One region of the Kitasatospora sp. NPDC101183 genome, then DNA from elsewhere that is predicted to be linked to it. Evidence: riboswitches for the same ligand, from Rfam matches in the RefSeq annotation. Region 1 holds a riboswitch; each other region holds the start of a gene.
What was found. A riboswitch is a leader RNA that binds a small molecule or an ion and turns the genes downstream of it on or off. The one in region 1 is predicted to bind cobalamin.
Positions count from the first base shown of each region.

Region 2: it holds a riboswitch for cobalamin, as region 1 does, so the genes downstream of both, ACIRRS_RS29150 (cobalamin biosynthesis protein) here and ACIRRS_RS17365 (CoA-acylating methylmalonate-semialdehyde dehydrogenase) in region 1, are expected to answer to the same signal.
Region 3: it holds a riboswitch for cobalamin, as region 1 does, so the genes downstream of both, ACIRRS_RS04870 (ABC transporter substrate-binding protein) here and ACIRRS_RS17365 (CoA-acylating methylmalonate-semialdehyde dehydrogenase) in region 1, are expected to answer to the same signal.
Region 4: it holds a riboswitch for cobalamin, as region 1 does, so the genes downstream of both, ACIRRS_RS02585 (hypothetical protein) here and ACIRRS_RS17365 (CoA-acylating methylmalonate-semialdehyde dehydrogenase) in region 1, are expected to answer to the same signal.

Region 1 is NZ_JBIWOW010000011.1:122,195-124,370, reverse strand. It holds gene ACIRRS_RS17375 (YciI family protein) at 1-204, opposite strand, end outside; gene ACIRRS_RS17370 (hypothetical protein) at 247-507, opposite strand; cobalamin riboswitch at 658-850, shown strand; gene ACIRRS_RS17365 (CoA-acylating methylmalonate-semialdehyde dehydrogenase) at 990-2,176, shown strand, end outside.
Region 2 is NZ_JBIWOW010000024.1:41,040-43,215, forward strand. It holds gene ACIRRS_RS29145 (cobyric acid synthase) at 1-194, opposite strand, end outside; gene ACIRRS_RS29150 (cobalamin biosynthesis protein) at 191-1,159, opposite strand; cobalamin riboswitch at 1,261-1,393, opposite strand; gene ACIRRS_RS29155 (alpha/beta hydrolase family protein) at 1,572-2,176, shown strand, end outside.
Region 3 is NZ_JBIWOW010000003.1:235,703-237,878, reverse strand. It holds gene ACIRRS_RS04880 (S8 family serine peptidase) at 1-82, shown strand, start outside; gene ACIRRS_RS04875 (GNAT family N-acetyltransferase) at 79-603, opposite strand; cobalamin riboswitch at 685-890, shown strand; gene ACIRRS_RS04870 (ABC transporter substrate-binding protein) at 979-1,992, shown strand; gene ACIRRS_RS04865 (FecCD family ABC transporter permease) at 1,989-2,176, shown strand, end outside.
Region 4 is NZ_JBIWOW010000002.1:96,629-98,804, reverse strand. It holds cobalamin riboswitch at 262-395, opposite strand; cobalamin riboswitch at 443-589, shown strand; gene ACIRRS_RS02585 (hypothetical protein) at 816-2,176, shown strand, end outside.

The DNA of each region.
Region 1 (2,176 bases):
GGCGAACGCGCGGGCGGTGGCCGGGTCGGGCAGGTCGACGATGTGGATGCTGCCGGTGACCGTCTCGGTGGCGTCGTCGAAGGTGGGGCCGCGGGCGATGAGCTGCTCGGCGAAGCCGTCCATGTAGGACCAGTGGGCCTCGATGAGCTCACCGCGCAGCGGCATGGAGCCGGGGCGGTCCCGGTGGTAGGCGAGGAATTCCATGTGGCCATGGTCTCGCCCCGGCTCCGGTGAGGGGAACGGATTTCAGTGGCCGGTGTTCCCCGTGTGCCAGTCGGCCTCGAGCCCGGTGCTGCCGTCGGCCCGCCGCACCGGGTGCCAGTGGGCGTGGAGCCCGGCGGGCCGGGCCGTGGTGCGGGGCGCGCCCATGGCGTGGAGGACGGAGCTGTCGAGCGGGCTGGCGCCGAGCCGCTCGGCGACCCGAGTGAGGGCGGCGCGCAGGCGGTGCCCGGGGCTGTCGAGGGCGGGCGCGGGGGCGTGGGGATGGAACGCGGCGAAGACGGACATGCGGGCTCACCTCCGGTACGGCCTGCGAAGTGGCAGGTGACGTCCACCCTGCACCCGTACGGTCGGGCGGCGGTCGGTTTTGACGGGGTGCTGACGCGGCCCTGACGGTTTGTGTACCGGCGCGGCGCGGGCCCGGGGCTCTGGACTTACTAGGACGTCCAACTATATGGTCGTGAACAGGTCCGCGGTGTCAGGGAAGCCGGTGTGAGTCCGGCACGGTCCCGCCACTGTGACCGGGGAGTCCACCCCTCGCGGGAGAAGGCCACTGGCAGCCAGCCGGGAAGGCCAGGGGGCGGGCGTCGATCCGGGAGTCAGGATACCGGCCGCGGGTGATCCGTGTTTTCCACGAGGATGGAGACGACACGCATGGCGATCCGCGCCCGTAGAGATAGTTGACGCATCGTCATGTCCAGCTGCGCGCAAGCGACTTGAGCGCGGCCTCCAGTCCTCCTTTCCGCATCCAGGACGGGAGAACGTCACCGATGGTCCGAGAACTCACCCACTTCGTCGCCGGGAAGCACACCCCCGGCACCTCCGGTCGCTACGGCGACGTCTTCGACCCCAACACCGGCCTCGTCCAGGCCCGGGTCCCGCTCGCGAGCCGCGCCGAGGTGGAGGCCGTGATCGCCGACGCCGAGCAGGCGCAGCCCGGTTGGGCCGCCTGGAACCCGCAGCGCCGCGCCCGGGTGATGCTGCGCTTCCTGCAACTCGTGGAGCAGGAGAAGGACGCCATCGCCCGGCTGCTCTCCGCCGAGCACGGCAAGACGATCGCCGACGCCCACGGCGACCTCCAGCGCGGCCTGGAGGTCGTGGAGTTCGCCGCCGGTGTCCCGCACCTGCTCAAGGGCGAGTTCAGCGACAACGCCGGCGCCGGCATCGACGTGTACTCGATGCGCCAGCCGCTGGGCGTCGTCGCGGGCATCACGCCCTTCAACTTCCCCGCGATGATCCCGCTCTGGAAGGCCGCGCCCGCGCTGGCCTGCGGCAACGCCTTCGTCCTCAAGCCCTCCGAGCGGGACCCTTCGGTGCCGCTGCGCCTGGCCGAGCTGTTCCTGGAGGCGGGGCTGCCGCCCGGCGTGCTCAACGTCGTCCACGGCGACAAGGAGGCGGTGGACGTCCTGCTCGCCGACCCCCGCGTCCGGGCCGTCGGCTTCGTCGGCTCCACCCCGATCGCGCAGTACGTGTACGCGACGGCGGCCGCCAACGGCAAGCGGGCGCAGTGCTTCGGCGGCGCGAAGAACCACATGGTCGTCATGCCGGACGCCGACCTCGACCAGGCCGCAGACGCCCTGGTCGGCGCCGGCTACGGTTCGGCCGGGGAGCGCTGCATGGCGATTTCGGTGGCCGTCCCGGTGGGGGAGGAGACGGCGGACGCGCTGGTCGCCAAGCTGGTCGAGCGGATCGGCGCGCTCAAGGTCGGCCGCTCGGACGACCCGGCGGCCGACTTCGGTCCGCTGGTGGGCCGGGATGCGCTGGACCGCGTCCGCGGGTATCTGGACCTCGGCGTCCAGGAGGGCGCCGAACTCGTCGTCGACGGGCGGGACTTCCGCCTGGAGGGCCACGAGGGCGGGTACTTCCTCGGCGCCTCGCTCTTCGACCGCGTCACCCCGGGGATGCGGATCTACCGCGAGGAGATCTTCGGCCCCGTCCTCACCGTCGTGCGCGCCGC
Region 2 (2,176 bases), on a different contig from region 1:
GCCTGCGCCTGCATCGCCTGGGCGCGGCCGATCTCGGCGCCGTCCATGGTGACGAAGGAGTTCAGCGACATGTTCTGGGCCTTGAACGGCGCGACCCGTACGCCCTGACGGGCCAGCCAGCGGCAGATCCCGGCCGTGACCACGCTCTTGCCCGCGTCCGAGGTCGTCCCCGCGACCAGCAGCGCCTTGCTCATCTTCCCCTCCACCAACGGATCGCGAGGTGCCCCGCGACGCACGTACCCAGCGCCAGGGCGCCCACCCGCCGCGAGAGCGTGCAGGCGCGCTCGATGTCGTCCACCGTCACCGGGCGCAGCTCCTCGCCCAGCACGGGCCGGTGCTCGACCCGCGCGCCGTACTGCAGCGTCCCGCCGAGCCGGACGCCGACGGCGCCCGCGAAGGCCGACTCCGCCTGGCCTGCGTTGGGGCTCGGGTGCGAGGAGCCGTCGCGCCGCCAGATCCGCCAGGCCGTCCGGGGCTCGGGGGCGGCGGCGACGGTCAGCAGCGCCGTCAGCCGGGCGCCGGGCCAGCCGGCCACGTCGTCGAGGCGGGCCGAGGCCCAGCCGAAGCGGGCGTGGCGCGGTGAGCGGTGGCCGACCATCGCGTCCAGGGTGTTGACGGCGCGGAAGGCCAGCAGGCCCGGGGTGCCGGCGAGGGCGCCCCAGACGAGCGCGTTGACGACGGCGTCGGCGGTGTTCTCGGCGACCGACTCGACGACGGCGCGGGCGATCTGCTGCCCGTCCAGCGCGCTCGGGTCCCGCCCGCACAGGTGCGGCAGCCGCTCCCGGGCGGCGGCGAGGTCCCCGGCGGCCAGCGAGCGGCCGACGGCGCGCGCCTCCCGGGTCAGCGAGGTGCCGCCGAGCACCGTCCAGGTCGCGGCGGCGGCCAGGGCGGCCCGGCCGAGCGGGCGGCGGCCGACCGTACGGTCCAGGGCCAGCGCGCCCGCCGCGACGGCGCCCACGCACAGGGCGGTGTAGGCGGCGCCGGCGGCGCGGTCGTCGCGCCACAGCCGCTGCTCCAGGCGGCCGGCGGCGATGCCGAACAGGGCCACCGGGTGGCCCCGGCGCGGGTCGGCGAAGCGGGAGTCGGCGGCGTAGCCCGCGACGGCGCCCACGGCGAACGCGGCGGCACCGGTCAGAGCGGGCAGCGGGCGCGTCACCACGGCGGAAGGCAGCTCGAGGGCCGGTACGGCGGCGGGGCAGCCTGCATCGCGTGGGTGTCCTCACTCAGGGTCCGCGCCCTGGCTCGACGTCGCGGGGGCGAGAGTCTCCTGGCTTCCGGGTCGAACGCGCGCCCGGGCCTTCCAGCGGCTCCTGACGGCCCGCCGTGGCGATGTTCCGAGCGTGCTCCCCGGTGACAGTGGCGGGACCGCGCCGGATTCGCACCGGCTTCCTCTCCATGCCTCCGATTGGCCCCGAAATCCCACCACGCGGTCCAACGGGGAGTCAACCGAGGTCACGGAGGGTTTGGTCACACGATCGGCCCAGTCCGGTGGCCGCCTCCACCGCCCGCCGGTGAACTGGTGCTCGATCCAGATCGCGAGATCCGCAGAGGGACCAGAGCGGGGAGCACATATGCGTTGGGGAACCGCGGCCGTCGTGGCGGCCGCCGCCGTGGGCGCCGGGGCCGCCGCCGTCCTGGTGGTCGGCCGCCGGGCCTCGGAGCGGATGGTCCGGCCGGAGACGGTCGTCCTGGAGTCCGGCCCGGTCCACGTCCGGAGCCTCGGCGCCGGCCGGGTCACCTTCACCCGGCGCCCCGAGAGCCTGCGCCCCGGCCGCTGGGCGGTGGAGTGGGCGGACGGCGGCCACGCGGTGGTCGAAGAGGTCATCGCGAGGGACGAGCAGGGCGTCACCCGCCGCCTCGTCCGCGCCGACCGAGGCACCCTCGCCCCCGGTACCGAGGTCCGCTTCACCCCGCGCGTCCTGCTCGGCGACCCGATGGAGGCGCTCGGCCTGCCCTTCACCGAGACCGTCGCCGAGGGCGAGCTGGGCCCCCTGCCCGTCTGGTGCCTCGGCGGCAAGCGCGGCACCTGGGTGATCCTCGTGCACGGCCCCGGCGCCGACCGGCAGCAGACCCTGCCCGTGCTCCCCGTCCTGCACCACCTCGGCCTGCCCGCCGTGGCCGTGACGTACCGGGGCGACGAGGGCGCCCCCGCCTCCCCGGACGGGCTGAGCCACTT
Region 3 (2,176 bases), on a different contig from region 1:
CGTCACCGAGGGCCGCTCCATCACCGGCGACCCCTGCCCCCCGGCCGTCGGCCACGGCCTCCTCACGGCCGCCCCCGTCTAGGCTTCTCCGGCCAGCAGCCCGAGCACGACCTGGTCCCTGAACTCCCCGTCCGCCCAGGCCGATCGGCGCAGCGTCCCCTCCACCGTGAAGCCCGCCCTGACGGCCGCGCGGACCATCGGCGTGTTCTCCGCGAGCGTCTCCAACTGGAGCCGGTTGAGGCCCAGCACCAGGAAGCCGTACCGGCACAGCGCTCCGACGACGTCCGCCGCGAATCCGCGCCCCCGGTGGCCCGGCAGCAGGGCCAGCCCCAGGTGGGCGCTGCGGTTGTGGGCGTCGATCCCCCACAGCAGGGCCTCGCCGGCCAGTTCGCCGGTGGCGGTCTCGACCACGGAGAAGCAGGCCGCCTCCTCGGAGGGCCCCGTGACCGCGTACGGGGACAGGGCCGGGTCCGGTGGGATCGGCCGCCAGGGGCGCGAGTCGGCGCGCGAGCGCGTCGCGACGTCCTCGTACAACTGCGCCTGGAGCACGGGGACATCGGCCTCGTGCCGGGCCCTCAGGGTGATGTGTTCGCCGAGTAGCATGTCACATTGCTAGCGTGCGGCAGGGGTCCTCGGCCAGCGGTTTTCCCCGGAGCCGGACGCCACCCCCCTTGACCACGCCTGATACGTTGCCCTGGCCGTGGTGTTCGGGAAACCGGTCTGATTCCGGTGCGGCCCTCGCCACTGTTGCCGCGGAGTTCCGCGGCCCTCGCTGACCGGCTGTTCCAGCCGTCAGGGCCACTGGGCGGGCTGGTAGAGCCGCCCGGGAAGGTCGGCCGCGGCGCGTCGATGCGGAAGCCAGGAGACCGGCCACGGCGCGACATGTTCCACGAGGGTTTTGGAGAACACGTGCCCAGCGCATCGCCGCGCCCGCATGCACCCATGCGTTCCGCGCGTCCCGTCCGTCCCATACGTCCTGTGCGTCCTGTACGTCCCACGAGCCCGGCCCGCGCCGGCCGGGCGACGGCCGCGTTCCTGCTCGTCGGCCTGCTCGGAGCCTGCACCAGCGCCCCCGCGCCCGACGCGCCCGCCGGGGCGACCGGCAGCGCCGCCCCGGTCAGCGTGGAGAACTGCGGGACGACGGTGACGGTCGCCGCGCCGCCCGCCCGGCTGGTGACCCTCAACCAGGGCGCCACCGAGGTCGCCCTGGCCCTCGGCCTGCAGTCCCGCATGGCCGGCACCGCCTACCTCGACGACGCCGTCCCGGAGAAGTGGAAGACGGCCTACGACTCCGTCCCGGTGCTCTCCAAGAAGTACCCGACGAAGGAGCAACTCCTCTCCGCCCGCCCCGACTTCCTGTACGCCTCCTACGCCAGCGCCTTCACCGACAAGGTCGCGGGCACCCGGGAGGAGCTGCTCGGCCAGGGCATCCCGTCGTACGTCTCCCCCTTCGGCTGCTCGGACAAGAGCAAGGCGGCGCCCACCACCTGGCAGTCCGTCTGGGGCGAGCTGAACGACGTCGCCAAGGCCTTCGGCGTCCCCGACCGGGCCGCCGCGATCCAGCAGCAGCAGGAGCAGCAGCTCGCCGGGTTCAAGGCGAAGGCCGCGGGCAAGGACCTGAAGGTCCTCTGGTACGACTCGGACACCAAGACCCCGTTCGTCGGCGCCGGCCACGGCGGCCCCCAGCTCGTGCTCGACGCCGTCGGCGCCCGCAACGTCTTCGCGGACCTGCCCGGCGGCTGGCAGAACACCAGCTGGGAGAAGGTCGTCGCGGCGGACCCGGACGTCATCGTGCTCGCGGACGCCGGCTGGGACACGGCACAGTCCAAGATCGAGTACCTGCAGAACGACCCGGTGATGAGCAGGCTCGGCGCCGTGCAGCGCAAGGCCTTCGTGGTCGTGCCCTTCTCGGAGTCGACCCCCGGGGTGCTGCTCGCCGACGGCGGCGCCCGGGTGTCCGACGGGCTGGGCCGACTGCACCCGGGGTCATGAGCACCGTGCCCCGCCCCGCCGTGCGGCGCCCCGGTCCGGGCCGCGCGGTGGCGGCCCTGGCCGTCGGCGCGGCCCTGCTGCTGGCCACGGTCCTCCTCGGCCTGGCCGTGGGCTCGCAGGACGAGCCCCTCGGGACGGTGATCGACGTCGTGGCGCGCCGCCTCGGGCTGGGCGACCCGCACGT
Region 4 (2,176 bases), on a different contig from region 1:
GCGTAGGTGGGGAACTGCTCGTAGGAGTGGCCGCCGACCAGGTTCGCCGGGGCGAGGAGGTAGGCCGTGCCCCTGACCAGGTCCGGGCCGCCCGAGGCCGCGCGTTCTGCGGCCGTACCGGCCGTATCGGCCGGTGAGGTCCGGGCGTGGGTTCATCGGTGACTCCCTGTCGGCCGATGAAGGGCCGCTCGGACGGCGGGCCCACCCGTGCGCGGTGCCGGGCGTCCCGTCCGATCCGCGCCGCAGACCTCGACGGCGCCGGTGGTGAAGCGACTTCGGCGCAGGTGGTCCGACTCGTCCGCCGGTGGGCGGACCTACGGTTGCGGGTCAGTGCCGGAGTCTGACCGGCTTCCCCTGGACTGCGGAAGGTGTCCTCATTATTTCTTTGATCTGACCACAGCAACTGACCTCACGTCAACGAGCTCCCAGCAAACGGGAATTGCCGTTGACGCTCCAAGTTGGTTCGTGGTCTGATGCTCCAGTTCCACGCCCGAGCACGGGGAAAGCCGGTCGAACTCCGGCACTGACCCGCAACCGTAGGTCCGCCGCCAGGCGGACGAGTCGGACCACCTGTGCTCGTGTCCCACCCCCAGCAGACAGCCGTCGAGGACTGCGGCGCGCTCTGGAAGCCCGTCCGGCGAGTTCTGCGCGGTGTCGCTGCGCGCAGGGGTGCGCCGGGGTGAACGGGCCCATCGGCGTGGACGGTTCCGTCGGCGGTCTGCGGGGACTTCACGTACCCACCGACCCCTGGAGCCTCCGTGTCCCAGCTTCTGCCGCCTCGGCCACGCCGACGGCGCAGCCGCCTACTCGCCCTGTTGGCGGCCCTCGTCACCTTCGTCAGCCTGGTCGGCATGACGGCCCCGTCCTTCGCCGACACGGGGACCGGCACCGGCGCGACCGGCACGGCGGGCCTCTTCGTGCCCGCCAACGGCCGCCTCGGCTCGACCGTCCTGCCGCCGGCCTCCTGGCGCTCCTTCCCCGTGCTCGGCCAACTCGGCATACCGACCTCGGGTGTCTCGGCGGTCAGCGTGACCCTGAACGTGGCGGCCGGCCCGGAGACCGACATCTACGCGGCACCGGACGACCCGGCCCATCCCTCGTTCCTGGCCGTGCACTACCAGGGCTTCGGCACCACGTCGAACAGCGCGGTGGTCGCGGTCGGGGCCAACGGGAGCATCTCGCTGGAGACCGTGGCACCGAACGTCGTCGTCTTCGTCGACCTCCAGGGCTACTACACCAGCGGCACCACCACGGCCCCGGGCGGCTACGTGCCGGTCACCCCGTACATCGCGGCCAACACCATGACCGGCGGAACCGGCCTGCCGCCGATCCCGCTCAATCCCAACCAGACCAGTGTGGTGAACGTCCCGAAGCTCCCCACCCCGGTGTCGGCGATCTTCGCGAACATCTACGTCAACCCGACCCGCCCCGGCGGGAGCGGATGGTTCACGCCCTACCCGGACGGTGGCACCAAGCCCGACAACCAGATCGCCTTCAGCGAGTCCCGCCCGGTCTCCATGGGCACGATCATCAGCGTCAACAACCAGACCGGGAAGTTCGACCTGTACTACGGCGGCGGCACGGGCGCCGTCCAGATCAACGTGATGATCCAGGTGCTGGGCTACTTCACCCCGACGGCGACCCTCGGCGCGTTCACGCCCGCCGCCGGTTCGATCTACGACAGCAAGGGCGCCACCATCGCGGCCGGGGCCACCGTCAAGGTGCCGGTCGCGGGCATCGGCGGCGCCCCGGCGGTCGGCAACAGCCTGCTGGCCGCGGCGCTGAACTTCCGGGTGAGCTCGGCGGCCTCCGGCAGCCTGGCCGTCGGCGCCTCCGACCGGCCGCTGCCGCTGGGCGCCGCCGCCAGCTTCAGCGGCGGGGACCAGGCCTACTCCACGCTGTCGAACGTGCCGATCAGCGGTGACGGCAGCATCAACGTCAAGAACAACGGCACCTCGCCGATCAACCTCCTGGTGGACCTCGAAGGCTGGTACACCGGGACCCGGCTGCCGATCTCGGTCGATCCGGACGGCACGATCCGCTACAACAACGTCTTCGCCTACGGGCTGAACATGCCGGACCTCACCACGGTCGCGGAGTCCGGCGCCATGCAGTCCGACGGCACCTGCCTCTTCTCCAGCTCCTCGGCCGCCGTGGAGAACTCCGGCGACGTCTA